DNA from 4 places in the Lysinibacillus sp. G1-3 genome. Region 2 is predicted to be linked to each of the others. Evidence: riboswitches for the same ligand, from Rfam matches in the RefSeq annotation. Region 2 holds a riboswitch; each other region holds the start of a gene.
What was found. Region 2 has a riboswitch for cobalamin ahead of ACVYAD_RS11270 (ribonucleoside-diphosphate reductase subunit alpha). Riboswitches for the same ligand answer to the same signal wherever they lie in the genome.
Positions count from the first base shown of each region.

Region 1 (8,225 bases), on a different contig from region 2:
GACGCTGTTGATTTTTTTGAAATTTTTAATCCAAATCATTGTTGTATCAGGACTTATTTATTTTGTCAGTGGCCGATTAATTGGTTCAAATATTAATTTTATACGTAGGGTTCTTTCTGTAGTCATTAGTGTGACGCTAACGTCCTTCGTTTATTGGTATACGTATTTACGTCATACAGATTTTTTATACGAACCGATGATGCAAACAGTGACAGAGGTCAGCACACTTATTTGGATTGGTAGCATGCTACTAATTTCGATGTTGCTCTATCTCGTTTTTGAGCTTTTCGACCCAAGCGGTATGAGGGCTACAGATCATCGTAATGGGCAAAAAAATTTATTCATGCGCCTTCGAAGCTACTGGCGACAACAAAAGCGCTTGCGTCATGTATTGAAAATAGCGGTGACAAATGGCGTTGTTCAAACGATTAAATACGCAAGACAACGTGAAAATGAAAAAGAGCTTGCCATTGCTTTAAGAGTAACTTTGGAACAATGTGGTGGGATATTTATTAAATTTGGTCAAGTACTTTCCACTCGTAAGGAACTATTTTCTCCTATCTTTATTGCCGAGTTAGAGAGGCTACAAGATAGTGTGAAGCCTTTACCACCAGAACAGGTAACACAAATTTTAGAAGATTCACTTCCGAAGCCTATGAATGAAATATTTTCAAACTTTCAAATGGAGCCTATTGCGGCAGCATCCATTGGACAAGTACATAAGGCGCGATTGAAAAATTTTGATGAAGTCGTGGTAAAGCTACTGCGTCCAGAAGTGAAGGGGATTATGCGAGACGATCTCGACATTTTGGAGGAATTCGCTAATTGGCTTTCGAACAAGTCTACATGGGCTGAGTCACTTGGTTTTCGAGAACTTGCAAAAGGATTTGCAGATGGATTACGCGAGGAAATCCATTTAGATATTGAGGTTCGAAATACATTGCAGGTGACAAAGGCACTTGCCAAAAGCGATTATAAGGTGCGGATTCCTAAAATCTATACAGAATATTGTAATGAAAATATTATTGTCATGGAATATGTACGAGGAAAAAGTGTTGCAAATGCTATAGCTGAATTTAACCAATTTGAAAGTGATCGTAAGCAGTTTGCACGGACTGTTTTATATTCCTTCTTTGAGCAGATGCTTCTTTCTGGTATTTTCCATGCAGATCCACATCCGGGGAATATTCATATTGATGAGACGGATGGCACACCAATACTGCTTGATTTTGGAGCGGTTGGCCGTTTGGGAGCTACACAGCAAGAGGGTTTAAAGCTATTTTTAATGGGAATTCAGCTAAATGATGCAAGTGTTTTATATGATGGCTTAACACTATTGGTTGAAAATTCGGGCCATGCAGACCGTGCAAAGATGGAGCAAGCCATAGATCAAATTCTCTTGAAAATCTCTTACGTGGATCGGATTCCGACAGAGGAATTGATACATGCGTTATTTACAGTTGTTCGTGATTTTGGTCTTGCTTTCTATCCCGCAGTAGGTTTAGCACTGCGTTCCTTAGTAACACTGGATGGCACACTACGGGTAATTGACCCAAGCTTTGATATTTTTACGGAAGCGAAAGATTTTTCATCCGCATATATGCGGGCATCCTTCCTGAAGCCATTTAAAGAACCGATGGCAACAAAGGAACGTTTACAAGAAGAATTATCCATGCTTATTCCGACATTGCGCAAAATGCCAAGAAGAGTCGACCAGCTTATTCAACGTGTAGAAAGTGGGAAAATTATCTTACATCACGATGTTTTTTCAGATGAGGATAATGCTCGTTTTATTACCAATCTGTTTTCCCGTTTCGTCTTACTTCTCGTTGGTATTACCTTTGGCATTATTTCAGTAGCACTTTTAGCCATTTCACAATTTATTCATGACACGTATGCGATCTATTTAAATACAGCAGCATACTTAGGGTTATTTCTATGTGCCATTCTGTTAGTACGGCTTTCTATCCAAGCGCTTCGTGCCATGAAGCAATAGAAGCGCCAACTTGGAGAGAAATCAATCTTTGTTTATGGTTACACATTATTTGTAGGTAGGGGAAAATGTTCCCTTACCTTTTTTTATGTTAAAAATGTTTTCTAGAAATATTACAAAAACATTACAAAACAGAGAGTAGGACTAAGGGTAAAGTAGTCAAAAACGTTGATATGTAGAATAAAACGTAATTTTGTAGAATTTATCGGGATTTAAGTAAATATTACAAGAATGTTGCGAGTTTTACTAAACCATTAAAAAGGCGCGAAATAGTATAAAAGTTATGCTAATAGTGCTAAACTTTAAAAGGCTAATAAAATATAAGAAAAAATAAAAGAAATCGTTCCAATGAGTACATTAAAATTCTACGAACGAAATTGACTAGTGAAGGGAAAGAATAACGTGGGTAAGCGCAATAAATGGCGTAAGTCGATGGTGCTAGCATTAGCATTAGCGGGCGGCTTATTATTTAATACAGTTCAACCAACTCAAGTGCACGCAGAAGAAACATCTCAACAAATGATTGATAAGAAAGCTAAAATAGATACAGAGGTTAAAAAGCTACACGAAGAGCTAAAAAACCTACAAAAAGAGATCGATGAAAAAGTAAAAGTATTTAACAAAGTACAGGCGGACATTAAAGAAGTTGATGCAAATATTGTAGACACTAAAAAACGTATTGAGCAACGTTCAGCGATTTTAAGTGACCGTATGGCTGCATATCAAGCTCAAGATAATACTGTAGGTATTTATTTAAACGCTGTTCTTGAATCAAAAAGTTTTGCAGATTTAATGGACCGTGTCGTAGCGGTAAAAACATTAATGGATGCTGACCAAGAATTAGTAGATCAACAAGAAGCAGATAAGGCTAGCTTAGAGAAACAAAAAACAACATTAGATGAAAAACAAAAAGAGCTTCAAAAGCAATTCCAAGAGCTTCAACAGAAGGAAAGCGAAATGGAAGTGAAAAAAGCTGAAAATGAAGCAAAATCTCTTGCATTAAAAGCACAAATTGCAACGAAACAAGAAGAAGAGCGTTTAGAAGCAGAACGTAAAGCAGCAGAGGAAGAGGCAGCTCGTTTACGTGCACTTCAAGCAGCTACTCCAGTTGTACAAGCAACAAACACTAGCACTAACACTAACGATAATAGCAATAGCAATGCTAATAATAGTGGCAAAGCTAACAATGAAAAATCTTCACAAAATGTGGTTGTTGGTTCAGGAGCAGGCACTGCATCTTCAGGTGATGCTATTTCAGTTGCGAAACAATTCCTAGGTCGTAGCTATGTTTGGGGCGGTAGTAACCCATCGACAGGATTTGACTGTTCAGGTCTTGTACAATGGTCTTACAAACAAGCAGGCGTATCTTTACCACGTACAGCATCACAACAATATTTAGCAACACAACGTATTTCAGCAAGTGAAGCACGTGTAGGTGACCTAGTATTCTTCAGCTATGGTTCGGGTATAGCGCATGTAGGTATTTACTTAGGGAACAACACAATGATTGATGCTCAAAATAAAGGTGTTGTCATTGAATCACTTGATTGGTGGAATCAATATTTAGTAGGCTTCGGTCGTATTTAATAAGCCGTACTATTATATAGACGATTTAAATAGCGAAAAGGTTATCTTTGTAAAAGAAATTACAAAGATAACCTTTTTTCATTATTTGGCGGTACTGGAAATTATCAACTGTTTAAACTATAGTTAAGATTCTACGATTAAACCTATTAGGCAAACATATAATGTTATTCATTAATTTAGGCTCGACTACTCGGTCAATAATGAGTAAAATAACTTTTGTAATGAATAAATTTACATAGGTAGATATTTTTACAACTATAGCCCCAGTTATAAAAATGATAATACAGCCGAAAAAAGAATTAGCATCAATTTTTTGTTATTACGTATTTTGCTTGGACTCAATCGAAGGCTAATAAGTGAGATAACTCCAATGATAATCCTAACGAGTATTCCTCTATCTTCATATAGCTAAAAGAAAAGATTCTTGCATAATGAATGTCATTTCTGATAATTTTGAAATATACAATCGGGGATTTTGCTCTGAAATTACAATTATATGAGGCTTTTATTTTGTAGTAGCAAAGTAACGCATGATGGTAAATGAGATAACACTTACAAGTACACTATTTTTTACGTTCTGAAACAATAAAGGTAGGGATGAATCATGGAAAAAGAGATTTTGCAACTTTTTAGTAATTTAACAGAGCGTGACCGTGATATTCAATACAAATCATACGAAGAATTAATGAAAATTATGCAGGAACCAGTTGATTGGACCTATTCAGTTTGGGAACAACTAGTTCAAACTCTTACATACAAAAATGGACATATACGTGCAAGTGCTGCACAATTTTTATGCGCACTGGCAGCAAAAAGTGATCCTGAAGAAAGAGTATTAGAGGACTTCTTAAAGATTTGGGCAGTAACGTATGATGAAGAAACAGTCACTGTGAGGCATACTTTACAGGCGATTTGGAAAATAGGCTTAGCGGGGCAGGTACAAAGAGATTTAGTCGTATCATATTTGGCTAAAAGATATCAAACATGCTTAGACGAAAAGCACCCGACATTAATACGCTATGATATTATTGTATCCTTTAAAAAGCTATTCGATGCAACAAATGACCCAAAACTACTAAAAATTGCACAGCGTTTAATTGAGGAAGAGAAAGATGTTAAATCCAAAAAGAAATATAAAAATGCCATCCGATAAAAGTTAATGACTATTTTTTGCAAATTCTTTCATTATGAGAAATAGTTTTTATAACGTATAAAAAAATTAAATGCTTTAATTTATGAGGCATAATAAATATTTGCACGAGCAGGATGAATACCCAATGGGGCAGTGAATATATCCGCGTGCATACGGTAATACCTGCATGATTTTTATCCATCGTTGTTTATTCTAAAATTCCACAGCTATTTTTTCCTATCAATCTATGATAAACTGCATAACAAGTGAATAATTCTTGCAGAATAAAGGTGCTAAACTATAGCATAATCGGGAATTCGGTGAAAAACCGGAGCTGTTTCCGCAACTGTAAGTACAGAAGTCGTAAAAATATACCACTGTCGAATTATCCGATGGGAAGGTTTTTTATGAACGTAGTGAGCTGTACAAGCCAGGAGACCGACCTTTGTTTGAACGTATAGAAACTCTTCGGAAGCTAGGAGAATATGCGGCAAATACATAGGCTATGTCGTATTTATGCGACACTATTTATGCTATTTTTCGTTGTTTCCTTAGGAGTGGGAACAACGTTTTTTTATGCGCTTATAATTCACCTGGTGTAAGCCGAGGTGTTATTAAGGTAAGAATTTTTCATGAAGGAAAGCGGGGATTTATATTTGAAAAAAGATGCACGTTATTCTTGTTATCCATTTATGCGTGAAAAGGCATCTACAGTAGATTTTGAAATTCGAACGGATAGCCTAACAACACATATTGGTGTAGCATTGGCGGCGGTTAAAAAAGAAACGGTAGAGGTAGTAGCAGTTGATTTACTAGCCATTTTGCCAATGGCTTACCATGTAAATGGCTCGGTTCGAGGTAAATTAGCTGTAACCGAAGATGATTTGACTCGGCTTAGTGATCGCTATGATTTCTATGTTAGTCATGTTAAAGAGGAAATACAAAACTTTGTATTACCTCAAGGAACAGATGCAGCTTCTGTATTACATTTATGTCGTAGTGAAGCGAAAAAATCATACCGTGTTTTGCACAAAGTATCTGAAGAACGCGAAGTACCAGCTATTCTCTTTGATTATTTAGGATTGCTAGCCAATGTATTTTTTGTAATGGCTGTCTATATGAATCAGCATGCTGGTATTGCTGAAATACCGTTTATTAGTAAGTCATACCCGATGAAAAAGAAAAAGGAGAATTAATGAAATGAAGAAAATGTTTAAGCTACAATGGCTTTCTGTGTTGATGTTGGCACTTGTATTAGTTGGCTGTGGCACGAAAGAAGATACAAATAAAGATGCTGTTTCTAAAGAAGATCAACAAGTTGAGAAAACTACTCGCTATAAAGTTAAGGATGACCGTGGTGTAGAAGTTGAGTTTAATGCAGTACCTAAAACTATTGTTTCATTACAACCGAGTAATACAGAGATTTTATTTGCTCTAGGTGTGGGTGATAAAATAGTTGGTGCGACTGTGTATGATACGTATCCAGAAGAAGCGCAAAAAATTGAGCGCGTCTCTAATTCTGAAATATTCAATAGTGAGCGTATTTTAGCGTTACAGCCAGATGTTGTTATTGCCTATACAACTGGATTAGATGCTGACAATTTAAATGCATTAAAAACTCTTGAAGATGCGGGTGTTAAAGTGTTTGCCATTCAGTCAGCTAAATCATTTGATGATGTTTATGGGGATATCGAACAAGTTGCAACGGTTATGGGCATCAAAGATAAAGGCGAAAAGTTAAATGAAGATATTAAAGCTAAAATTGCAGATGTCCAAGCGAAAGTTAAAGATGTGAAAGATCCAAAAAAAATCTACTTAGAAATTAGTCCAAAGCCAGATATATATACAGCTGGTTCTGGTACATTCCAACAAGAAATTTTAAATGTTGCAAATGTTAAAAACGTTTTTGATGACCTCCAAAGCTGGAAAAAGGTATCTGAGGAAGATGTCATTGCGAAAAACCCAGATGTCATTTTATCAACAGTAAACAAAAACTATGTGGAAAATCCAGAAGCAGAAATCCTTTCTCGTGATGGATGGAATTTAATCACGGCCATTCAAAATAAAGCGGTTTATTATATAGATAATGATATTTCAAGTCGTCCAGGTCCGCGTATTGGCGAAGCTGTTGAGTTAATCGCAAAAGCAGTATACCCTGAGTTATTTAAATAATTGATATTGAAAAATAGTGTTTTGAGCTGTCCTTTATCAAGGGCAGCTTTTTTGATGGATAAAAAGGATAACTGCTCGGCTTGGGTGGGAAAGAGAAAGAATAAAGTGGATAACTGCTCCGCATGGGTGGAAAAGAGAACGGGTAAAGTGGATAACTGCTCCGCTTGGGTGGAAAAGAGAACGGGTAAAGTGGATAACTGCTCCGCATGGGTGGAAAAGAGAACGGGTAAAGTGGATAACTGCTTCGCTTAGGTGGGAAAGAGAACGGGTAAAGTGGATAACTGCTCCGCTTGAGTGGAAAAGAGAACGGGTAAAGTGGATAACTGCTCCGCTTAGGTGGGAAAGAGAACGGGTGAAGTGGATAACTGTTCCGCTTGGTTGAGAAAGAGAAAGAATAAAGTGGATAACTGCTCTGCCCCAATAGAGAAACACCCCCAAATAAATCTCTCGTTGGTCTAAGAAGTATATGACATCCCCTAGTGCGAAAATTGGTATTATATCGAATTGTTCTATAAAATAGAGATAAGTATGCTTACTAACAGGGAGGGGTGTAGTCAGTGAAACAGTTTGATATGAATATTATTCCGTTTGAGGAAGTTTATAATTTTCGGGATATGGGTGGTTATAAGTCGAGAGATGGGCGTGCTGTTAAGAATGGTTTGATTTATCGCTCAGCAGCACTTGGTAAAATGACGAAATCAGATAAAGAGCGCTTTGAAACGTTAGGTGTGAAAACAATTTTTGATTATCGAGACAACCATGAGGCTCAAAATAATCCTAATCCGATATTCCCATATGCCAATTATATTCAAATACCAGCTAAAGGAAATCATGCTTTTGAGATGCCCACAAACGCTGGTGGGAAAGATTTTTATAAGGTTGTAAGCACGGAGATGTTTCGAGAATTTTATGCACAAATGCCTTTTAATAATGCATCGTTCAAAGAGTTAATAGCAACGATTCAACAACCTGGAAATTTAGGGCTTGTTCATCATTGTGCAGTCGGGAAGGATCGAACAGGTATTGGCAGTGCGCTTATTTTACTTGCTTTAGATGTCCCTGAGGAGACGATCATGGAGGATTATTTAGATACAAATGTACATTTACGTCCCTTAGTCGAACGAATGGCTCTAACAATTCAGCAAGATTATAGCGATCAAGAATTACAGCAATTTTATGCGTTAATGTCTGCCCGTGAAGACTATCTACAAGCAGCATTTGATGCAATGGATAACCGATATGGCTCTAAGACAGCTTTTTTAGAGCAAGAGTTTGGGTTAACAACTGAAAAACGTAAGCAATTGAAGGATTATTGTTTACTATGATAAGAAACCCTTTCAC
Region 1 covers NZ_JBWHYQ010000008.1:184,730-192,954, forward strand. Annotated here, with positions in the region: gene ACVYAD_RS10435 (ABC1 kinase family protein) at 8-1,996, shown strand; gene ACVYAD_RS10440 (C40 family peptidase) at 2,396-3,580, shown strand; gene ACVYAD_RS10445 (hypothetical protein) at 4,185-4,733, shown strand; cobalamin riboswitch at 4,984-5,173, shown strand; gene ACVYAD_RS10450 (hypothetical protein) at 5,369-5,908, shown strand; gene ACVYAD_RS10455 (ABC transporter substrate-binding protein) at 5,913-6,884, shown strand; gene ACVYAD_RS10460 (tyrosine-protein phosphatase) at 7,442-8,209, shown strand.
Region 1: it holds a riboswitch for cobalamin, as region 2 does, so the genes downstream of both, ACVYAD_RS10450 (hypothetical protein) here and ACVYAD_RS11270 (ribonucleoside-diphosphate reductase subunit alpha) in region 2, are expected to answer to the same signal.

Region 2 (8,225 bases):
ATGTATCTCTCGGGAAGCGCTTAAAACGGTGGGCACAAGATGCGAAAAAGCATCCAAGTCCTAACAGTGGTTATTTAGAAGCAGCTACAGCTGTTCAATTAGGTGTTCAGCTTGGTGGAAAAAATACATATAAGGGTGTCGTTTCTTATCGAGCAATAATGGGAGAGAAATTGGTCCCATTAACAAAAGAGCATATTGCAACGTCAGTGATTCATATGCGCATCGCGACCTTGCTCTTTACGCTAGTAATGTTATCAGTGGAGGTGTTAATTTTTGCAATTACCTAATCACGGAGCGAATCCGCAAAATGTTTATCATCAGCTAGGACTTAATATGCCGGAAAAGGTGTATGATTTTAGCGAAAATGTGAATTCGGCAGGGCCACCACCGTTTGTCGAGGCACGTTGGCGGACATTTTATCCGCTAATTCAACGTTATCCAGATCCAGACGGTGAGCCGTTTTTATCAAAGGTGGCAGCTTTTCATGCTGTGCCAAAAGATTCTATATTACTAGGTAATGGTGCATCTGAGCTATTTAGTGTTTTAGTTAGACGCTACAGCAATAAGCGTGTTATTATCGTACATCCAACTTTTTCAGAATATGAACGAACATTAACAGCTGCAGGCGCTGAAATTGTGCCAATTATTGTAGAGGATATTGTTCACTATACATTGCCAATGGAGCATCTGAAGCGTGAAATGGTGAACGCGGATGCTTTATATATTTGTACACCGAACAATCCAACAGGTGTGCTTCCAAAGAAAGAGGAGCTGCTCGAATTAATCTCTCACGGTGCAAAGGTCAATTGTGAGCTTGTCATTGATGAGGCATTTATTGACTGGGTAGATGAAGCTTATTCATTAATCCAGTATGTGGCAGAAAATCCTCATTTGATTGTCGTTCGTTCGATGACAAAAATGTATGCGATTCCAGGATTACGCCTAGGCTATTTAGTGGCGAACCCGGTAGTTGTTACTGAGCTAAAGTATATTCTACCGCATTGGAACTTGAATGCCTTTGCCCTAGTTATTGGGACAGGCTGTTTAGATGAACGCACATATTGTGAGCAAGCCATTGCCTATGCGAAAAATCAACGACAATCGCTACAGAGCTATTTACAGGAACATGGTTGCCAGGTGACAAATAGTGTAACGAATTATGTATGTTTTGCATTACCGAAAAATCAGCAAGCAGATACATTTTTTACATATTGTTTATCAAAGGGCGTCGTACTGCGTCATACAAAAAACTTTATGGGCTTAAATGGCGAATGGTTCCGTATTGGGATTAAAGATATTGTAGCCATGACGTATTTACAGAATTGTTTGCAGGCGTGGTTTAACTTCATTCAGCAGAAGTCTTCCACCTCTATAGATGGTGATATGAATACAGATTTAAGCTACTATTCAACGGGTATTTAAACACCTGTACCTGTCGCTACAGCGCCACGTTCTGTGGTAACGATTGAGTGACCAACATCGCGTGGCCCAAAGCCTCCGGCGGATGTCACAGAATTGGAAAGGAGTCCTTAGGGGATGTTAGCCTAAAACCATCGCATCTATGCGATAACGGCTAAATGACCTGCATCGGTAAACACGCCACGTCCTGTGGCATTACCGAAATGACCGACATCGTGCAGGCCTAAGCACAAAGCCGATTCCGGACGTAATTATGCCGAGGCATAATTGATTGCAAATAAGGAGTGAGAAAGCTGACGACTTTTTATTTAGTAAGACATGGCGAAACAATGTGGAATAAAGAACAACGGCTACAAGGATGGTTAGATTCGCCGTTATCTGTAAATGGTATTTTACATGCAGAAAAACTTCGTGATCATTTGAAAAATATTAATTTTACAGCGGCATATAGCAGTTCAAGTGGTCGTGCGAAGGAAACGATGCAAATTCTTCTAGCTGATCGACAGCTTCCAGTCTATGATGAGGAAAATTTACGGGAGATTTTTTTAGGGGATTGGCAAGGGAAAAAAGTCAAGGACATCGTGATTGCTCATCCGGATTATGAATTATATACTGATTATCCTGGACAATTCGTTGCAACCCATACGGAAAGCTTTGGTATGGTAACTGAACGAGCGATGTTTACGTTAAAGAAAATAGCAGAAAAATATCCCGAGAATACTGTTTTAATTGTGTCACACGCGGTAACGATTAAGTGTATCATTAACGCTATTTTAGGGCGAAGGGTCGATCAGCTATGGACAGAGCCATTTATTAATGGTACAAGTGTAACGATTATTGAACAAGTCGATCAACAATGGCACGTTCAAGAGATCGGTAACATTCAACATTTACTATAGGAGGGGAAACCATTGCCACTGATTTTCATTACGGGGGGAGTACGCAGTGGTAAATCCCACTTTGCTGAAAAAGAGGCAGTTACTCACTATCAAACAGAGTCTATGCAAGCACAGCGGCTTATTTATATTGCTTCCGGCGTAGCGTTGGATCGTGAAATGGAGAAGCGGATCATTCGACATCAGGCAGACAGACAGGCGCAAAATATCGAGTGGCTGACGATAGAAGCACCTTATGAAATCGCAAATACTTTGCATAAACTGACTGATGGAGATATCGTGTTATGGGACTGTGTTACGACGTGGTTAACAAATGCGTTTTACGAAGGTTTTGACGCGGGAGCTCCCTGTGTGGAACAACCTGGATGTTTAGAAAAGAAACTTGAGGTTTTAAAAGAGGCGGTAGAGACGTTACTTGAGAAAAGGGTGACGTTTTTTATCGTCTCAAACGAATTATTTGATGAGCCACCCTATACGAACGAGGAAGTAGAGTTATACCGGCAAATGCTTGGGGAATTACATCAATGGTTCGTGTCTAAAGCGGATGAGGCGTATGAAATCAATTATGGTGTCGTTAAGAAATGGAAATAATGAATGATGCTTTGAAAATAAAAGAAGGTAGGCAAGACGATGAAAAATATCTGGCATAGCATACAACTTGCGTTTCAATTTTTTACAGTTTTGCCAGTACATAAAGAAATTCCTTTAACGAAGGCAACAATTACAGGGATGTTCGCCTTTTTGCCATGGATAGGGGCACTCATGGGTACGGCAGTGGCTGCGGTGATCTATGGTTTAACGGAATGGACGGCTAGTAGCGAGGTCTTACTTGCCTTTGTGATTATCGGATTATTTGCCATATTTACTGGTGGACTACATTTAGACGGTTTTATTGATATGGGGGATGCTTATTTTTCCTATCGAGATCGAGAGAAGCGGCTTGAAATTTTAGATGATCCACGTGTTGGTGCATTTGGTGTGCTTTCAGTGCTATTTTTAGTGCTTGGTAAATTTGTCATACTTCACGAATTATTCGTACAGCAAAAGTTTGAACTGTGGATGCTTGTATTTATTCCGTTATGTACACGAGTAGGTATGAGCTTTTATTTTATGTCGCTTAATTGCTCAAAGGAAAAGGGGCTTGCCTACTTTTTTAAAACACATATTAAGCCGGGTTTACTAATCTGCTGTATGCTTTTAACATTAGTTGTAGCATACAGTAGCTTGTTGTTTGTAACGGGCTTCACAATTGTTCCGTTCGTGTTGATGGCAGTACTAGCGATTGCTTTTTTAGTCTTTCGGCAATTTACAGTGCGTAACTTTGGCGGTGTTTCTGGGGATTTACTCGGTGCATCAATTGAAGGAATGGAGGTTGTACTGTGGGTGACGTTGTTACTGTGCGCTTAATGAGACATGCACCAACAAAGGAAAATTTAGAAAAGCGTTATATCGGCTGGACAGATTCTTCATTAGCTGATGCATCTTTAATCTCTATTGTTGATCAAGAGGTCACCAAGGTGTATGGGAGTGATTTACTACGCTGTAGGGAAACCGCTGTCCGATATTTTCCGAATGCAACTTACGTGTCTGATCGGAGATTTCGAGAGTCGAATTTCGGAGAATTTGAAGGGCTCACATATGAAGACTTACAATCAGATCATCGTTATTGTGCATGGTTAGATGATCCTGTAAAGTCTCCACCTCCAAGGGGAGAAGGCTTTGATATGTTTTGTGCACGTGTTTTGGCAGGGTTCACTGCATTACCAAAAGGGGAAGATGTGTATCATCTCGTTGTCCATGGCGGGGTTATTCGAGCGCTACTCGTAGCCTTTGCTCCAACTGAGCAACCTTTTTGGTCCTATCAAACACCGCATGATAAAATGTTTTCTTTAACGTTTTCAAGAAAGGCTTGGGAGGAGGGAGCAAGATGCATGTCTTTATCGGAGGAGCCTATAGTGGAAAAACCGACTATGTCATGAAATTACTTACAGGTCAAAACGTTGAGCTAGTGGATGGCACTCTACCTGATGGCGCTCCTACTTGTGATGTACTAGTAATTAAAAACATAGAGAAATGGCTCGTAACACAAGACCTTGAGGATGATGAACCTCTTGTCAGAACTATTTTGACAAGACTAAAGACCCTTGAAGAAAATTGTGCCTTGTATATAATTGTGACCGACATGGGGCGTGGTGTTGTGCCGATGGACAAACAGGCACGATTATTACGTGATACATGTGGGCGTTTGTACCAAGCATTGTTTGCTGAAGCCGAACAAGTCGTACGCATTTGGTACGGTATTGGGGAACAAATCAAATGATATAGTGACTTGCTTGCAGAGTTTGTAAAACACTTCACAAAAGTGGGATGACATTTGCAAAGTCGCATGCTTTGTATATAAGTTGATTGGAGTGGAGGCTGGTCGACTCCTTGGGGATCAGCGATATTGAGGAATGAAGGCTAAAACCATCACATCCTGTGATAACGCCTTCGTGACTAACATCATGCTGTTGCTGTCGCTGCGCTTTCGCACAATCAAAACCCCTCTGCTGTCGCTACGTTAGCACTACGATTTCGCGAAAAAACATCCTGTTGCCCCGACGCCCCCAGGAAGCTCTGCGCGAAAGCGAAGGGTCAGCGATAAAGCGCACAGCCGGAACGGAAATCAACCCCACGCTTTGAAAAAATTTAACGGAAAGAGGGAATGGAATGGATCGACAAAAATTGATGAAATTGACGCTCACTGCCATGGTAGCGGCAATTTGTGCAGTAGGTGCAGTCATTAAAATTCCAACATTTATTACAACTGCTGCGCTTGACTCTGCACCGGCATTTTTGAGCGTTGTATTTTTATCGCCAGTATTAGCTGGTGTTGCGGGAGTCATTGGGCATTTTATTTCAGCCCTAACTACTGGCTTTCCTTTTGGACCACTACATATAATTATCGCAGTGGAAATGTTTATCGTTGTATGGATCTTTGGGGTTATGCATAAAAAAGGCATGCATTTCTGGAAATGGCCTGTAGCACTTATTTTAAATGGTGTCGTGGCACCTATACCATTTTACTTTATTATTAGTCCGGCGTTTTACTGGACGTCATTGACTAGTCTTCCACTGGCAACACTCATTAATCTAGTGATCGTTGCGGTGGCGATGCCAGTTCTGTCGAAGGTGTTTGTGCGTAAGGAAGGTCGAGTACATTGAGAAATGCAATAAAAATAGGTGAGCTCATTGCGACAACCGATAATGCCGCTGCAATTGGCGAAAAGCTACAAGATGTTGTGTCTGCTCCAGATCAGCTTACAGCATATTTTACTGCACGTGTTACATTTTTAGAGCAGCTTGCTGCAAATGCTTTACCAAAGCATATTTTACTTGCTAATTTTTCAGGGGATGCTGCATGGTCTCGTTATGTTGCAGGCATTCACCAGGTTTTTGAGGAGGCTGGTCTTTTTTGTCCGCAAATAGACGGTAGTTCAGAGACTAATATGCCAACTTTACAATCAGGCTTGTCAATAACGATGCTTGGGGAGCAGCAGAAACGTACAGCAACTAAGCATGAGCAACTAAGTTGGTACACATATGGTTTACCACTTGTAGGAAATGAAATCCTTGCACAACCTGAAGATGTCGCACAGCTGCAACCTATTTTTCAAGCGTGGAAAGAGGGAATTGTGCAGCAAGTATGGCCAGTTGGATCAAAAGGTTTACAAGCAGAATTTAGCCGGCTTTTTGGCGAACGACAGGTCAAAAGTGCATTAGATATTGAGAAAACAGCTGGTCCATGTGCAGTAGTTTTACTAGGAATTAATCCAGAAAAAGAGCAGCTAGTACAAAAATATTTTCCTAGAAATTTTGAAAAACTACGTAAAACTGCATTGTAATCGGGCTTGCTTCGAGAAAAAGTAGCACTTTAAAAAATTCAAGGGGCAAAACGCCTATTGCAACTATAAACACTATATGTTAGATTTGTTTAGGAGTTAAAACACAATATATAGTATTTTGGACGAGCGGTACCAAATATGGTTTAAAAGGGAATTCGGAAAAGAGTCATCTTAGGCCGAAGCTGTCCCCGCAACTGTAAGTGCTGACAAATGATGAATAGGCCACTGTAAAGAACGGGAAGGCCATCATTTGGAGGAAGCATGAGCCAGGAGACCTGCCGATTTGTTCAAGACAGCAACACATTCTTCGGGGATTGAGAAGTGGAGGCGAGAGATTTGTCCACTTCTTAGTGTGCATGTCCTTCATTTCCATTTCCGATTTTACTGCGATCACGTAACCGATAAGTGTTGCGTGATCGCTTTTTGTGTTGCTGGAGAAAGAAAGGGAGAGAATGTATACATGACAATTCAAATCGAACAGCAAATTGCTAAGCTTAAGAAAAGTTATACGGAGGATGAACTCGAAAGTTTTGTAAGATTATCGGATCGATGGCTACGAAAAAACGACAATGCGACATTTGAAGCATGGGCGGATGCGATGATTTTACAAACGCTTAGCCTGATTGATGAGGAGGAGCCATACTGGACATTCGTCGCAGCTCAAATTTATTTAGAAAAACTATATGATCAATTTGCAATGCGCCGTGGCGTTTCAGTGCAAGATGTTTATAAATGTTTCCCGGAACAATTAGCACGCTATACAGAAGCTGGTTTGTATCATGAAAGTTTAACAACAAAATATAGTGAGCAGGATCTTCAAGAACTCGCTTCCTATTTAGAATCAAGTCAAGATGAATTGTTTACGTATATTGGCTTAAAAACATTAATGGACCGCTATGTAGTCCGTGATTACACGAAATCACCAGTAGAGCTACCACAGGAACGATGGATGGTCATTGCGATGACCCTTATGCAGGATGAAACAGAAAATCGTTTAGAAAAAGTACGTGAATCTTACTGGGCAATGAGTAATTTATATATGACAGTGGCAACACCTACATTATCGAATGCAGGTAAAACACATGGCCAGCTATCTAGTTGCTTTATCGATACAGTAGATGATAGTTTACAAAGTATTTATGACACGAATACAGATGTTGCAACATTATCGAAATACGGTGGTGGTATTGGTGTTTATATGGGCAAAATTCGTAGCCGTGGCTCATCAATTAAAGGCTTTAAAGGCGCATCTAGTGGTGTTTTACCATGGATTAAACAGCTTAATAATACGGCGGTTTCAGTCGATCAGCTAGGTCAACGACAAGGAGCTATTGCTGTTTATTTAGATGTTTGGCACAAAGACGTCTTTACGTTTTTAGATTTACGCTTAAACAATGGGGATGAGCGTTTACGTGCCCATGATATTTTCACAGGGCTATGCTTACCGGATTTATTTATGGAAACGGTTGAAGAGCGCGGGGAATGGCATTTATTTGATCCACATGAAGTACGAGAAGTTATGGGCTTTTCACTAGAGGATTTCTACGATGAGAAAAAAGGTGATGGCACTTTCCGTACTAAATATGCAGAATGTATTGCGAATCCATTATTAAGTCGTGAGGTCGTACCAGCTATTGATATTATGAAACGTATTATGCGCTCGCAGCTTGAAACAGGCGTGCCGTTTATGTTCTATCGAGATGAAGTAAATCGCATGAATCCGAATAAGCATGAGGGAATGGTTTATAGCTCGAACCTGTGCACAGAAATATTCCAAAACATGTCAGCGACTGAATTTGAGTCTATTACTCTAGAAGATGATGTCATCGTAACACGTCGCAAGCCTGGCGATTTCGTTGTATGTAACTTATCATCTATTAATTTAGGCAGAGCTGTACCGGCTGGAGTTTTAGAAAAATTAATTCCGATTCAAGTACGTATGTTAGATAATGTTATTGCGTTAAATACAATTCCAGTAAAACAAGCAGAGCGTACGAACTTACGCTACCGAGGCATTGGACTTGGA
Region 2 covers NZ_JBWHYQ010000009.1:110,307-118,531, forward strand. Annotated here, with positions in the region: gene cbiB (adenosylcobinamide-phosphate synthase CbiB) at 1-287, shown strand, start outside; gene ACVYAD_RS11230 (pyridoxal phosphate-dependent aminotransferase) at 274-1,422, shown strand; gene ACVYAD_RS11235 (histidine phosphatase family protein) at 1,704-2,318, shown strand; gene ACVYAD_RS11240 (bifunctional adenosylcobinamide kinase/adenosylcobinamide-phosphate guanylyltransferase) at 2,331-2,906, shown strand; gene cobS (adenosylcobinamide-GDP ribazoletransferase) at 2,946-3,722, shown strand; gene ACVYAD_RS11250 (histidine phosphatase family protein) at 3,695-4,294, shown strand; gene ACVYAD_RS11255 (bifunctional adenosylcobinamide kinase/adenosylcobinamide-phosphate guanylyltransferase) at 4,243-4,635, shown strand; gene ACVYAD_RS11260 (ECF transporter S component) at 5,025-5,519, shown strand; gene ACVYAD_RS11265 (hypothetical protein) at 5,516-6,199, shown strand; cobalamin riboswitch at 6,310-6,497, shown strand; gene ACVYAD_RS11270 (ribonucleoside-diphosphate reductase subunit alpha) at 6,660-8,225, shown strand, end outside.

Region 3 (8,225 bases), on a different contig from region 2:
TTTGATGATCCTTCGACTACAGAAGTTATATGGTGTTATTTCTGTACTTCTACAAGATGATTTGTAAAATATAAAGCACTTATTTAGATACTTTGAGAGTACAACAATTGTTCAAAGACTTTTCAAAATGAGAGGAAGAAATTAGTGTTTTATTTTGAAATCATTATTTTTATTTTGTTCCACAAAGAATTTTATCCTCTTTGGTTAATGAATGAAGAAGTTAGCAAGGTTTAAAATCAAGTTATAGGAGACAAAAGATGATTAATAAATTATTATTAGTTTCATTTTCACTACAGATACTTTTTTTTCTTCTTTTTTTTAGTACCTTACTAGCCAAAATACCAGAGCCATTCGCATCAGTTATTATCTTATTAATTGCTTCAATGGGTTTAATTGTTGCTATAATTTCTGTAATTAAAGGACAAACATCGAGGCTAGCTCCCATAGTACTGGGAATATCGCTTTTGATATTTTTAATGTTTGTATTTGCAATGCTTTTATCAGGAATGTAAATGGTCAATCATAAATTTTCCAACGGGAATATTATTATATAGGGCAGAGAAGGGATTCATCCCAATATATACTACTTTTTTCGATGAAGGTTCTAACGACAAGGGCGAACCTTCGAGGGCCTACCTGTTTTTCAGATTCCCTTTTTCAATTTTTTTGAGTTTTAAAGAAGTAGTTGACCATTTGTATTAAAATGAAATAATTTGTAAAATCACACCAATTAAAATTAAGGAGGGGATTAAGAATGAAGGTTAGAAAAAGGTTTAAAAATGGTATTGTAACAGCTTTATCGACACTATTTATTTTTTCAGGAGTACTAAATGCTAGTATAGTTAATGCGGCAGAGCCAGTAACTGCTATTCAGGACGGAAATGTTCAGGGGAAAGCAGGAATAGTTATGAAGATTGATCTTACTGGAGAAGATAAAAAGCTATTGGGAGATGAATTTCTTAAGGAAGTAGAAAAAGAGGGATGGAAAAAAACTGAAAATGGTTATGAGAAATTTTATCCTGCCCAAAACGGCTCATTAACTATTAATGACCAAGTGGTTGATTTGACTGCTGATGGTACATTCGTAATAAATGAAGATGATGCTAATTTGGATATTCAATTTAAGGCTAATGGGCAAGAAATTAAAACAAATGTTAAAAATGATATGAAAAAATCCCGAACTATAGATCTAGTAAAGACTATCGATTTCAAAGACTTCGTAAAGTCAATGGATGGTGAAATGATTAGTACAGAAAATAGAGACAAAAGCACCCGATCTGAGGTGGGCCAAAAACACTCTCCAGGAGATCGTGTACACTGTAACCGATTCAATGGTTCAGCTTCTAATCATAGATACTATAATCACTGGGATCCTAGGGCATGGAAAAACTTTGTAGGAAGTGATTGTGACTATGCTTTCTTATCTTATGACTGTCAAAATGATTATACAAGTAATACAAATTGCCGTGGTCTTCAATCAGCTTATAACTACAAAAACTGTTCATGGGCTTTATACCATTCTAACAGATATCACTACTATGGCAAATCAGGACACTGAAATTATTATTGTTCTGGGGAGATAGATTAGTATGAAGAAATTTATATATATATTTCTATTCACAGTTTTTTTGTTTTTAAATGCCTGTAGTAATACTGATACAAACCAAGTATCAAGTGTTGCTGAAGAGCTTAACAATATCGAAACCAATCATATATATAAGAATGGGGTACTAACAACTAAATTATCAGTTCCAGAAAACCTAAGAAATGAAGAAAACTTCAGTATTATAATGGATTTAAAGATGCAAAATATGGATCATTATATTGAAGATATAAACCTATCAAAAGAACAAAACTATTATACTGCTAAAATTGAATTACCAATGGAAGGTATTTGGAATATAGATTATCATTATGTTTTAGATGAAAATACTAAAATTGATTCCTTTACTGAAGTTTTTGGTAAAGTCGATGAAGAACAAATAGATGATGTGACCCTTAATATTACAACGAATCCCGAGTTTATTCAGCCAAATCAAGTAGGAATTCTAAACATTACACTTCATGATAATCAAAACAATATTATTCAAGATTCAAAAGTAAGTTTACAATTTGATCTACTGGAAAGGGATATTCATTTTACGGAGGATTTAAAAAGCGAAAATGGAGTTCATCAATTTAAAGGTAAATTTGAAGCAGGGATTTGGTATGTTACTATACATGCCTTTGCAGAGGGAAATGAGCATTTAATGGAAACTGTTATTTTACCAATTGGTACAGAAGCTGCAAAAGAAGTAGAGAGAGAATCATTAAAAAATGGGCATCGAAATTAATATATTTTTGTGGAGATGTTATGGATAGGGGTAACGAAGAAAGCTAAATTTCTTATTTTTAGTTTTTAACACTAGTGTTGCGCAAAAGGTTCTGAATTTTCCATTTGAAATGTTGACACATTAAACACTTTGCCGTAGATTTAAAGTAATTGCATAAAAGCGTTAGGTGCCCACTGCGGGAGAATAGGGAATAAAGTGAAAAGCTTTAGCGGTCCCACCACTGTAAAAAGGGAGTTTCATAGAGAATGCCACTAGCATCGTTCTGGGAAGGTTCTATGAAATGTTGAAATTGAGCCAGGAGACCTGCCTATCTGCTTCGTATTATATAGACGATGGAAAAGTCTGTAGTTTATTTGTTATGGATAAACTACAGGCTTTTTATTTTTTTCTCAAAATCATTCTTCGAGTAACGAGGGCAAAAAAGAAAGGGGAAATTTTCATGCAATTATTACAACAAACGATCCACAACATTCAAAGTGCCGACCACAAAATGATGGGGCAGGCAAGAGAACGCATAGATGCACTTTGCAAGCCACCTAGTAGTCTGGGAAAGCTGGAAACTCTAGCTGTGCAACTATCTGGTATTACAGGTGAACTATATCCTGCAATTGATAATAAAGCAATTATTGTCTGTGCCGCGGATCATGGTGTCTGTGATGAAGGAGTGACACCGAATCCACAAAATGTGACGGTCTTCCAAACATTAAATTTTCCTAGAGGCGGAACTGGTGTCTGTGCTATCGCAAAAATCACAGATGCTAAAATTGTCACGGTAGACGTTGGCGTAAAAGAAGATGTGCCACATGATGCTGGAGTCATCATTAAAAAGATTAAATACGGTACGGACAATATGGCAAAAGGACCTGCCATGTCAAGAGAAGAAGCCATTCAATCCATTGAAGTAGGAATTGAAGTAGCTACGGAAGAAATTAAAAAAGGGATAAATGTACTCGGGACAGGTGAAATGGGTATCGGTAATACAACACCTAGTGCTGCTATATTATCGGTTCTTCACGAGTGTCACCCGAATGAAGTGACAGGCTTCGGTGCAGGAGTTGGACCAGGAGGGATTGCACATAAAGTAGAGGTTATTTACAATGCTATTGCATTAAATAAACCAAATCGTCATGATGCTATTGATATTCTTGCAAAAGTTGGAGGGCTAGAAATAGGCGCTATGGCAGGAGTAATACTTGCTGCCGCCGCACATCGAAAACCAGTTGTTATTGATGGCTTTATTTCTACTATTGCAGCTCTTATTGCATACGAACTTGAGCCAAACGTCAAAGACTATATTATTCCTTCTCATGCCTCTGAAGAACCAGGTGCAAAAATTGCCGCTGAAATGCTCGGAATTGAACCTATGCTACAAATGAATATGCGATTGGGTGAAGGCTCTGGTGCAGCTTTAGCATTTCCTATTTTGGACGCAGCATGCTCTATGATGAAAAACATGGCTACATTAGAGGAAGCTATGCTACTGTTGAAAAAGTAGATCTATTAATCTTTAAGTGCTTATTGTCGCTGCTGTGGATGCAAGGCGTTTGTGAAATAACAAAAATTCAAAACAAGCCCAAATCTGACATTTGGGCTTGTTAATATGCAACGGTATAGCTATGCCTGATGCAACCTCCGTAACGGTAAACGCCATTTCCTCATATATGAAAATATTCTTAGTACGGTGATCATACCAAATAATACATATAAAAAGATATCACCTGAAAATAGTTGAAGTCCGATAATAAGCCCGGCTAGTGCTGCCCATACACCATAGATTTCATCACGGAGGACTAATGGTTGTCGTCTAGCTAATAAATCTCGAACAATTCCACCGCCTGACCCTGTTAAGACAGCAGCTACAATAACCGCACTAATAGGCATGTCGAGCTTCACAGCATAGAGAGCACCTTGAATCGCGAATGCCGATAATCCAATAGCATCGGTGAAATTACCCCAGCGATGCCAATGCTGAATAAGTCGGTGCGGAAATATGAAAAATAACGTAATAGCTGCAATGGCAATTTGGAACATCATATCTTGCCCCCACAGTGTTGTTACAGGTAAACCTATGAGTAGATTTCGTATAGCTCCACCACCAAAAGCAGTTACGATACCGAGTATATAGACACCGAATAAATCGTATTCTTCCTCCATTGCAATTATTGCCCCGGAAATAGCAAAGGCAATTGTTCCAATGATACTAAAAACCTCCCAAGCCAACCCTTTCACCCCTTATGTGAAACAATCATTTCATGTTGTTGTAGATTACATAGTAGAAAACTTTAAAGTTACCTTTTTGTATCTAGAAGTTTTTGCAAAGAAAAGTATAGACTTATGATTTAGAATTATCAGATATTAAATATCGAGAGTATTGATTAGGAAAAAATAGGTTTATTATTGAGCGATAAAGGATTTTTTGTTTCTATTTTGCTAGTATACTCCCATTCTAACTGATTGTAGCGTAGGGTTACTCGACTCCCGCGGGAAAAGTGAGGCAGACGAGACCCTGCACGGAGCGCAGCGAAGGAAGCGACTTGACGCTCGCCCGCAGCGGAAATCAGCCTCTTTGAATTAATTCGGATGTATAAAAATGGTCAATCAACATACCTAATTAAATATCTAATTATAGCAGAAATAAATAGATATAGTTTGTAATTTAACTTAGCGCCTAATTAGCGCCTAAATGCAATTAGAAACACAAGCAATTTTTGCAGGCAAGCTCACAAATTGTTAAGATAAGATTTGAACAAATGTGAAATGGAGAAGAACATAATGACTTTTACAACCAATTTATCAGAAGAAACACTAGCATTAGCTGCTAAAATAGAAGAAAAGGTACGCCCTTTTCATGCAAAGGTAGAAGATATGGCGTTCTTCAATCAACAAAAAGTGCTTGCTGCATTCCGAAAGCATCAAGTAAGTGATTATCATCTGCACCCATCAAACGGTTATGGCTATGATGATGAGGGGCGTGACAATCTAGAACGTGTTTATGCAGAGGTTTTTGGAGCGGAGGCTGCCATTGTACGCCCGCAAATTATTTCTGGTACACATGCAATCACACTTAGCTTATTCGGAGTACTACGTCCTGGTGATGAATTACTTTATATTTCGGGTCAGCCGTATGATACATTGCAATCAATAGTCGATGGTGGAGACAAGGATACTGGTTCGTTAAAAGATTATAAAATCGGTTATAGCCATGTGGATTTATTGAATAATCAAGAGATCGATTGGGAAGGTGTTGCAGCTGCAATTACACCAAACACAAAAATGATTGCTATCCAACGTTCGAAGGGCTATGCAACACGCCCATCCTTTACTATTTCGCAAATTGCAGAAATGTGTGCAAAGATCCGTGAATTAGCACCGAACGCAGTTATTTTTGTTGATAATTGCTACGGAGAATTTGTTGAGGCACAGGAACCGACAGAGGTTGGGGCGGACTTAATAGCAGGCTCGCTCATTAAAAATCCTGGTGGAGGCTTAGCGAAAATTGGTGGTTATATTGCGGGTCGTGCAGATTTAGTAGAAAAATGTGCTTATCGTATGACATCGCCAGGTATTGGCGCTGAAGCAGGGGCAACATTAAATACGCTCGGTGATTTCTATCAAGGATTTTTCCTTGCACCACATGTTGTATCTCAAGCATTAAAAGGTGCCGTTTTCACAGCTGCTATGCTTGGGGAAATAGGCATGAATACATCGCCAAGGTATGATGCGAATCGTACGGATTTAATTCAATCGGTTTCTTTCCAAACGGCGGAACAAATGATTGCTTTTTGCCGTGAAATTCAAGCAAACTCACCAATTAATGCGCATTATGCACCAGAGCCAGCGTATATGCCTGGCTATGAAGATGATGTCATCATGGCAGCTGGAACTTTCATTCAAGGTTCAAGCATTGAGCTCACAGCAGACGGTCCTATTCGTCCGCCATTTACCGCCTTTATTCAAGGTGGGTTAACATACGAGCACGTAAAATTTGCTATTTGTAGTGCAGTTCAAAAAATCCAAAAATAAGTAACGAAAAACTATTCAAAACTTCCATTTTGAATAGTTTTTTTTCTAATGGATGAAAAAACCTCTGTCGCTCCGAAGCCCGCAGTAAGTTTTGCTCTATGCGAAAGCATAGCGACAGCAAATGATTTATCTGTGCAAAAGTATAGCGACAGCAACAACAACAAATGTTGTCTGTAGCAAAAGCGAAGCGGAAATCAACCACACGTTAGGTTATTAAGTATAGTTTTTTACAATTTTTTATCATTTCAAAAAAATTATTTTAATCCATGTTAGGAAAGCTAACATGGATGGTTGACACTATAAATTTTTCGTTATATGATTAGCGAGTATTGGAGGGGAACTTAAATGAGTCGTGAAATTAGACGAACTATGCCGTTATTATCAATGAATATCGTAATGCAATTGACAGAGCTTTCGGCACGTCAGATTCGTTATTATGAAGAACACCATTTAATTGAGCCGCACCGAACAGAAGGCAACCGTCGAATGTTTTCATTAAATGACGTCGATACACTGCTGGAAATTAAAGATTATTTGGATCAGGGTATGAACATGGCGAAAATTAAAAAGCTGTTCGCTAAAAAGAATGAACCTGTTTCAACAGATGAACGTGATTTAAGTGACTCAGAATTACGTAACATCATGCGTGAAGAAGTGCGTCAAGCGCAACGTATGCAAAAATCATCTATCCGTCGTGGGGATTTATCTCGATTCTATTAATAAAAGGCAACATCATTCATGTCTTTATTAATAGAGTAGAGTAATGATAAAAAGCTAGACAATTTATAGGAGTGTGGAAAACTGTGGGTAAATACACTAAAGAGGACATTAAACGTCTAATTGAAGAAAAAAATGTAAGCTTTATACGTCTACAATTTACAGATATTCTTGGCACAATCAAAAACGTTGAGATTCCAGTAAGTCAATTAGACAAAGCACTAGAAAACAAAATGATGTTTGATGGCTCATCCATTGAAGGCTTCGTACGTATCGAAGAATCAGATATGTATTTATATCCTGATCTAGATTCTTTCGTAGTGTTCCCTTGGACTTCTGAAAAAGGGAAAGTAGCACGTTTCATCTGTGATGTATACACTGCTAAAGGAGAGCCATTTGCTGGTGACCCACGAAATAACTTAAAACGTATCCTTAAGAAAATGGAAGATATGGGATTCTCAAGCTTCAACTTAGGACCTGAACCAGAATTCTTCTTATTTAAATTAGATGCAAAAGGTGAACCGACATTAGAAGTGAACGACCACGGTGGTTACTTCGACTTAGCACCAACTGATCTTGGCGAAAACTGCCGTCGTGATATCGTATTAGAGCTAGAAGAAATGGGCTTCGAAATTGAAGCATCTCACCATGAGGTAGCTCCAGGACAACACGAAATCGACTTCAAATATGCAGACGCAATCACAGCTTGTGACAATATTCAAACGTTCAAATTAGTTGTTAAAACAATTGCACGTAAACACGGTCTACATGCTACATTCATGCCGAAACCATTATTCGGTGAAGCGGGTTCTGGTATGCACTTTAATGTTTCATTATTTAAAGGTAAAGAGAATGCATTCTTCGATGAATCAACTGAACTGGGTCTTTCTGAAACAGCAATGCAATTCATGGCAGGTGTCCTTTCTCACGTTCAAGGCTTCACAGCTGTGACAAATCCAACAGTTAACTCTTATAAACGTCTTGTACCTGGTTACGAAGCGCCATGTTATGTAGCATGGTCAGCTCAAAACCGTTCACCACTGATCCGTATCCCATCAGCACGTGGTCTTTCGACTCGTGTAGAAGTACGTTCTGTGGACCCATCTGCTAATCCGTATTTAGCGATGGCTGTTATTTTAGAAGCTGGTCTTG
Region 3 covers NZ_JBWHYQ010000026.1:38,179-46,403, reverse strand. Annotated here, with positions in the region: gene ACVYAD_RS22405 (hypothetical protein) at 242-520, opposite strand; gene ACVYAD_RS22400 (hypothetical protein) at 755-1,558, shown strand; gene ACVYAD_RS22395 (hypothetical protein) at 1,590-2,333, shown strand; cobalamin riboswitch at 2,481-2,658, shown strand; gene cobT (nicotinate-nucleotide--dimethylbenzimidazole phosphoribosyltransferase) at 2,773-3,828, shown strand; gene ACVYAD_RS22385 (trimeric intracellular cation channel family protein) at 3,948-4,553, opposite strand; gene ACVYAD_RS22380 (methionine gamma-lyase family protein) at 5,106-6,356, shown strand; gene ACVYAD_RS22375 (MerR family transcriptional regulator) at 6,702-7,076, shown strand; gene glnA (type I glutamate--ammonia ligase) at 7,160-8,225, shown strand, end outside.
Region 3: it holds a riboswitch for cobalamin, as region 2 does, so the genes downstream of both, cobT (nicotinate-nucleotide--dimethylbenzimidazole phosphoribosyltransferase) here and ACVYAD_RS11270 (ribonucleoside-diphosphate reductase subunit alpha) in region 2, are expected to answer to the same signal.

Region 4 (8,225 bases), on a different contig from region 2:
TCGATGCTTTTCTCAATGAAACATTGGATAGCTCTAGCTGCCTTACTCATTTATCTAGTATGATTAAACAGGAAAAGGCCTTTCTATGTTTTACTGGGTCTGCCTTAAAAGATAGTGGAATAAAGGAATTCCTAACACAGCTCCCCCTCCTTACAGAAACACAATTTAATAACAACGCTCCGTTTCAAGGTGAGGTGTTTAAAATTCGTCATGATGGACATCAACGCTTAACTTTTATCAAATCTTTGCAAGGAACGTTACATGTCCGTGATGAACTTTCATTTGGAGACGTGACTGAAAAAGTGACGGAGATTCGACTATACAATGGCAACCGGTATGAAACTTCTCAAAAGATAGAGGCCGGGGAGATTTTCGCAGTAAAAGGGATTAGTCAAGCAAACATCGGCGATATTATTGGTTCTTCGAATAATTCTCAGCCCTTTGAGTTAGTACCGACTTTACAGGCAAAAGTACATTATGAAGGCACTCAGCATATAAAGGACGTGTTAAAAACTTTCCGTATACTTGAAGCAGAAGAACCTTCATTACGTGTGCTATGGCATGAAAAATTTCAAGAAATTCACGTTCATATTATGGGTGTCATCCAACTCGAGGTTCTTATCGAAGTGCTTCATGAACGTTTCTCGCTAGACATTTCATTTAGCGAACCACAGATTTTGTATATGGAAACGATCACCACAACGGTGACAGGTTACGGTCATTTCGAGCCATTAAAGCATTACGCAGAGGTCCATTTATTGATGGAGCCAAATACACGCGGCACCGGCAATACATTTGTCAATGCATGCCACGCCGATGATTTATCAGTTGGACATCAACGACTCATTGAAAAACATTTATTCGAGCGCGATCATCATGGGCTGTTAACCGGTTTTCCGGTTACAGATATTCGCTTCACACTCTTAACAGGACGCGCACATAATAAACATACTGAAGGTGGCGATTTCCGTGAAGCAACATTCCGTGCATTACGGCAAGGGCTCGAACAAGCAGAAAATATATTACTAGAGCCCTACTACCGCTTTAAACTTAAAGCTCCTAGTGATTTCATCGGCCGCATGATGACGGACATTCAGCAAGCTGATGGTACATTTGACGCACCAATCATAACTGAACATGACGCGATTGTAACCGGCCGGGCCCCCGTCTCAACATTTATGAGCTACAGTACAACCTTTGCCGCCTACACCAATGGGAAAGGCGTACTTTCCCTACAATTTGATGGCTACGATACATGTCACAATACAGAAGAAATTATTGCGCAAATCAGCTACGATAAGAACGCCGATCCCTACTATACATCCTCTAGTATTTTTTGCGCAAAAGGTAAGGGCTACTCCGTTCCATGGCACGAAGCACAAGCAGCAATGCATTGTATTGACTAAATTCATAAAAACAGGACATGATTTGTTAGATCAATGTCCTGTTTTCTTATGTTTCGTGGAGAGTTTCTATACTTTTGTGGGTAATCTTGCTTCGCGCGGGTATTTGCCTTTCTTCCGCGGGTATTCTTGCTTCGCGCGGGTATTTACCTTCTCTCCGCGGGTATTTGCCTTCCTTCCGCGGGTATTCTTGCTTCGCGCAGGTATTTACCTTCTCTCCGCGGGTATTCTTGCTTCGCGCAGGTATTTACCTTCTCTCCGCAGGTATTCCCCTTCCTTTCGCGGGTATTTACCTTCTCTCCGCGGGTATTCCCCTTCCTTCCGCGGGTATTCCCTTTCCTTCCGCGGGTATTCTTGCTTCGCGCGGGTATCTACCCTCTACTGACAACTCCATTCTACTACCTTGTCAGGCATATACCTTCACCTCGGGGAATTGAAATTCATCCCGCACATTTTTAATTTACTAAGCTTGTATCGTTTTCTGTCCCTGTTTATTAATAAGATATGAAGATTCCACCACAACGTAGCTTTGGGATTGTGAGAAATCCATTAAAACTTTGCCAGGTCGACTTTTCAAAAGTTGTAAATTATCAATCAGTTCAAGCAATAGTTCATGACCTTTTCCACGTGGGTGCCAGTTGAAATGATTATCATTTAGTTCCTTCACAGCTTTTAGAAATTGATGATACTCTCGCTCTATAAAATTGATTAGTTGTTTATTTTTATAAACTACTCGTGATAAATCCTCTACATATACTTCATAAAAGCGCATCACTATCGAGCACAATAAATCATTGACCCGAGCGGCACTTAGTATTGGCTTAGGGGCTTGGGAAAATCGCTCTAAATTTGGTTTTGCACGCGTCGAATCGATACGTGTAATTAAATGAAAATGTTCACCATTAACATCGTACACAATTGGATTTGTCGGCATATACATCATAAAATCATTTGTTTTTGTTTTAAGTTGATCTGTAATAATTGCTTTTGCAAAAAGGTGGCCATTAAAACTTTCATTTTGAATCCAAATAATATCTTTGTTATATAAAATTTGATCAAACAATCGTTCATTACTAATAAGATTGCTAGCTATTAATTGATCGACAAGGGATTCTACAACCATTCTTGTTGTAGCTTTCTTGGCAACTTCAGTGCGTGGCTGCTTACAAATTTTCATTTCTACATATTGCGATTCCTGTGCTGTACTTACATGAATATTCGTCATCATTGCATCCTCTTTTCGTACATATTTTTCAAAACGGAAGTCTTCTTTTACATAAAAAAAGGATTTCCTACAACTAGAGGAAATCCTTCATTCTATCTTTTTCATTCATCACAAAAAGTCAAATTATACCCAAGCATAAAAGAATTACCTTGAAAGCGATTACCGTCTTTTATTTTGGGCGTTTGACGTACGGTGACGAACAGAGCATTCTGTTTTGTCAACATGCCACCTCCTATTCCTCGTAGGGTTATGGTGTGTACTCATAATAGGCAGGTATCCTGACTCATGGTCATCACTACTTTTCGCCTTCCCGTCGTTAAACAGTGGTATATGAAAAGTCGCTCACATTTACAGTTGCGGGACAGTGTCGGATTTGCACCGACTTCCCTTTTAAGTAAATTGCACGCAATTTACACCTATTATTCCACGCTATTCAGTTGTAAAAGGAATCTAGTAAATTCTACATTCCTTATTGATTATTAAAATTAATTGTAAATGAGCGCATTTCAAAAGTCAATATATTCCAGTTTCTTGTTCTTTTCTTCTAGTCTTTTCCATAATACATTTTTTGAACTTAGTTCCTGAGCTCCCTTTCACCTTCCCGTATTTAATCAGTGGTATGGACAGTTTCATATGTGCCCAGAGAATCTTAATACAACTCCGGCGCTTTTCGTAATTTACTTGCTTGTTCATATGAAAATGCAAGTTTTATTAATACATCCTCACTAAATGCAGTGCCTGCCAAAGTTACGCCAAACGGTCTGCCATTTTTCATATAGCCTGCTGGGACAGCAATAGACGGATATCCGGCTTTCGCGCTAATTGTCGAGCCTATATATGATGGAAACATTATCGCATCTAAGTTATATTTTTTTAATGTATAATCGATTCCTTGTTCTTGAGAAAAATACAAGTCCTCTAGTTTTGCATTTAGATAGTCAGGATCTCTTAACGTGTTCGGTAATTTATCTCTCAATTCCAATTTGTCCTGCCCATATTTCAACGTTTTTTCTTGTGAACATTTATTAAATTGGATTAAATCAGCTAGAGAATGTACAGGCATGTGAGAAGGTAGATTTACAAGGAAATTATTTAAACTATGCTTTAATTCATATTGCGGTACTCCCCATTTCCAGTCTCTATGAAAAGAAGGAATTTCGATGTCTTCTATAATAACGGCTCCTTGCTCTCTTAAAACTTGAATTACGTTATTAAAAAGGGTTTCGTCATATTCCTCTGACTCATAAAAAGTTTTAGAGGCATTCGTATAAACACCGATTCTAGCACCCTTTAATCCTGTAGCATCTAAAAGGATTGAGTAGTCTTGGTGGATCCTTCTTTCACTTTTATATGTAGCTACGTCATCTTTATCTACTCCTGTTAATGCGCCCAATAAGATAGCTGCATCTGTAACCGTTCTTGCCATTGGCCCTGCTGTGTCTTGACTGTATGTAAAAGGGATGAGACCTCTACGGCTAATTAACCCTACAGTCGGTTTAATGCCGACTACTGAATTTTGAATAGCTGGACTTAAAATCGAAGCGTCTGTTTCAGTTCCAATTGATAAAACAGCAAAATTCGATGCCACTGCTACTGCCGACCCCGAACTGGATCCTCCTACATAAAGTTCTGGATCTCCATAAGGATTAAGTGTTTGTCCACCTCGAGAACTATAACCTGCCCACATTGTACTCGACATACCGTTCGCTAATTCAGTCATATTTGCTTTCCCTAAAATAACAGCCCCCGCTTCACGGAGTTTTTTTACTAAAAATGCATCCTGCTCAGCTACATAGTTTTCTAATGCTATTACGCCTGCACTAGTATGCATAAAATCTTTCGTTTCGATATTGTCTTTTAAAACAACTGGAATTCCATGTAGAGGCCCTCTAGCCCCTTTTACTTGTCTTTCTTCATCTAATGCTTCAGCAATAAATATCGCTTCAGGATTAATTTCAAGCATGGAATTAATCCTCTGTCCATCTTGATCATACTTAGCAATTCTGTGTAAATAATACATAGTTAATTCTTTTGATGTGATTTCACCATGTTCCATTGCTATCTGAATATCAATTACTGACAATTCTTCTCTAAGAAAACTATTAAACTTCATCCCCATTTAAATTCCCCACCCTTTCTTTCAAAATTATACCAATAAAATCAAATTATCCTCAAAATATTTTTCCTACTTTAGTATTTTCAACATTATCCTCTCATCTGTTCGCATTTAACTAATAATAAGTAGGTCCATTTGTTCCCTATTATCCAATTAACTACCAAATAATTATTTACTGTGCTACACTCTGTATACAGATACAATTTTCAGTTATTTTATAATAGGACGGGATGGGGATCATAGAAGATGCTTAGATGTATTTGGGGTGTCTTAATGTGTATATATGGTGTGTCTTTATATTTCAAATATTTTCAAAAACTAAGTGAAGGATGGAATATTACCCTTCATTTTTTATCAGGCAGTCTATGTATTATAGGAATTTCATTAATTATCCAAGCAAGAAAAACGTTTAAAAAATCTGGATCTAATAAGCAACATTAGTAATGCTATCGTTCCACACATGCCTGTATAACAAGATTAGCTATCATCTTATTCTTATAGAAATAAAAAGCAGGCTTAAGAGGTGAACGAAATGTATAATAATAATTCCGAACTAGGAGCATTAATACTTTTTCTATTTGTTCTACTTTTAATTATTAGTATTTTTGGATTTGTCATTAGAAAGTTGCTAGGTGTCGAGAGAAAGAAATGGTTTTATTTTTATTACGTTAACGAAAGACATAAAAAGCTAGATTTATCAATACGAATCATTTATTTGAGTCTAGTAATAATTTATTCGAATTATCAATTTAACAATGATAGAGTTGGAATTTATTGGTATTTTGAGATATGGTTTATCATAATTGTCTTTTTAGTAACCTCTGAAATGTTACGGGCATTTATGGAGTGGAAATACGCGGAAAATAAAAAAGTTGCTGTTGCTACTATTGCAGAAATGATGTTTATGATTAGCATAGTATTTTTGACGATACAGACGGATTTTTTTGGCTTATTTAATAGTTGATTCGGAAGAAATTGAAAACATCGTTGGTTAAATAAAAAGGCTATTTCGCAGATAATCTATCCCTGCAAAATAGCCTTTTTTCTTTAGTTACTAAATCTCTGTGTAAGCTTTTGTAAATCTTCTGCTTGTACACATAGGTCTTGTGACACTACTGTGTTGATTGCTTGCATTGAGGCACTTTGTTCATCAACGGAGTGTAAAATAACTTCTGTGGAATTAGTTAAACTATCCATTCCATTTGCGATTGTCGAAACTAATTTTGTAACTTCATTCGCACTACTTGAAAGCTCTTCAGCTGTTGCGGAAATATCCTCTAGCTGATTCGTCATTTTGCTAACATGCTGAGAGATCGTACCAAATGACTTTGTAGCCTCATCAATGACGTGAACACCCTGCTGAACGTTTTTCAAGTCTTCTTCTACAGAGGTTGCTACTTGTTTTGTATCGCTTTCAATGCCAACTACTAGATCGACAATTTGAATAGCCGAATGCTTGGATTGCTCCGCTAATTTTCGAACTTCTTCCGCTACTACTGCAAAGCCTTTTCCATGCTCTCCTGCACGCGCCGCTTCTATCGCTGCATTTAATGCAAGTAAATTCGTTTGATCTGTAATGGCCGTAATCATGTCTGTCATAGATTTTATATCTGTCATTTTGCTTGATAATTGTTGCATTAAGTTACTTGTTTTTTCAGTAGAATCTGAAATGAATTCCATTTGATTTTTAGCTACATGTAAAATTTCCGCACCATTGCCTGCAATGTCATTTGCTTCTTTCGCATGATCAAATACATCTTGTGTAGCCACGGTAATACGTTCAATGCCATCAGCAGTTTCTTGCATTGCTATAGCGCTTTCATTTGCAGACTGTGCTGCTTTTTTAAGACCCTCAGTCGTATTCTCCATTTGTGAATCTACTTCGTTTACTGCATCTGCAATTTCATTTGTACTTGCTGATAGCTCCTCTATACTCGCAGATAAATCGGTAGAACTACTAGCAATTTTTTGTGTCATCATATGTAATTGTTCTTTCATCTCAATAAACGCTTTACCTAACGCCGCAACCTCATCATTGGATTTTATCTCGATAGGAGAAGTGTTCAAATTTCCTTCAGCTATAGCTTGAGCGGATACTGCTAATTGTTTAATTGGATTAATAATTTTGTATTTCACATAGAAAATACACGATATAGTCGTAGTAAATCCTAATATCGTTAATAAAGTGGACATCCCCTCTAATGACTTTAAATTTGCTAAGTCAATAATCAAAATAAGACCCATGATTACATTTAAAAAAGAAAAGCCAATAATACTTTTTTGTCGTAAGCTCATACAAATTTCCCCTAACTATAATATTATTCCCATAAACAATTATAGTTTAAAATCCCTAAAATTGATAGAAAAAAACACCAACTTTTGTAAGAAAATAGAATTATAAAACAGGAAATTTTTTCGTATTGTTCGAAACTTTTGTGTCGAAGTTGTGATATAAAAGTTCGACTCTTCGTTTAGGGTGATTCCGTAAAGATTGGGCGTTTTCTAGAGGGGGTGTCGGGCGAAAAATGTATTATGCGCGAAAGTGAAGCGCCAACAAACACTCGCACACAGGCATGTAAACGAAACGGTAATCATCACTATTAACCCGCACAACATTCATAAAGATTTCTCTTGACCATTTGAGTTTTGAACTACTAAAAAAGCACTTTGCGCTAGGCAAAGTGCTTTCAAACATAAATTATTTTAATTTCATAATACTTGATCCGGCAATACCTGGATGAGTCATCTCATATGGATCTAAGATTAAATCTAATTGTTCTTTCGTTAGTACACCCTCTTCAAGGCAAAGCTCACGAATTGAACGACCAGATAGAATTGCTTCGCGTGCAAGACGTGCAGCTACTTCATAGCCAATATGAGGGTTCACTGCTGTTAATACGCCAACACTTTTCTCCACATATTCTTTCATGCGGTCTTCGTTTGCTTCAATATCCTTCAAGCAATTTTGTGTAAATGCTCGGAACACGTTATTCATAATACTAATAGATTGAATTAAGTTAAAGACAAGTACAGGCTCCATTACGTTTAATTCTAATTGTCCTGCTTCAGATGCTAAAGAAATCGTATGGTCATTACCAATTACTTGGAATGCTACTTGGTTAAGTACCTCTGGCATAACAGGATTTACTTTACCTGGCATAATAGACGATCCAGGTTGACGCGCTGGTAAAATGATTTCCCCTAATCCAGCACGTGGACCAGAAGCCATTAAACGAAGGTCATTAGCAATTTTCGACATATTAATCATACAGATTTTTAATGCGCCTGATACTTCTGTATAAGCATCCGTATTTTGTGTTGCATCTACTAAATGTGTAGCGCCTTTAAGCGGTAATCCTGAAATTTCAGCAAGGTGAAGATCAACTGCTTGAATATAGTCAGGGAATGCATTTAAGCCTGTTCCAACAGCTGTTGCTCCCATATTTACATCATATAAATTTGGGCGAGTTTGGCGAATGCG
Region 4 covers NZ_JBWHYQ010000002.1:11,413-19,637, reverse strand. Annotated here, with positions in the region: gene ACVYAD_RS02100 (GTP-binding protein) at 1-1,406, shown strand, start outside; gene ACVYAD_RS02095 (hypothetical protein) at 1,867-2,631, opposite strand; cobalamin riboswitch at 2,880-3,063, opposite strand; gene ACVYAD_RS02090 (amidase family protein) at 3,278-4,747, opposite strand; gene ACVYAD_RS02085 (DUF4181 domain-containing protein) at 5,277-5,708, shown strand; gene ACVYAD_RS02080 (methyl-accepting chemotaxis protein) at 5,792-7,039, opposite strand; gene aspA (aspartate ammonia-lyase) at 7,443-8,225, opposite strand, start outside.
Region 4: it holds a riboswitch for cobalamin, as region 2 does, so the genes downstream of both, ACVYAD_RS02095 (hypothetical protein) here and ACVYAD_RS11270 (ribonucleoside-diphosphate reductase subunit alpha) in region 2, are expected to answer to the same signal.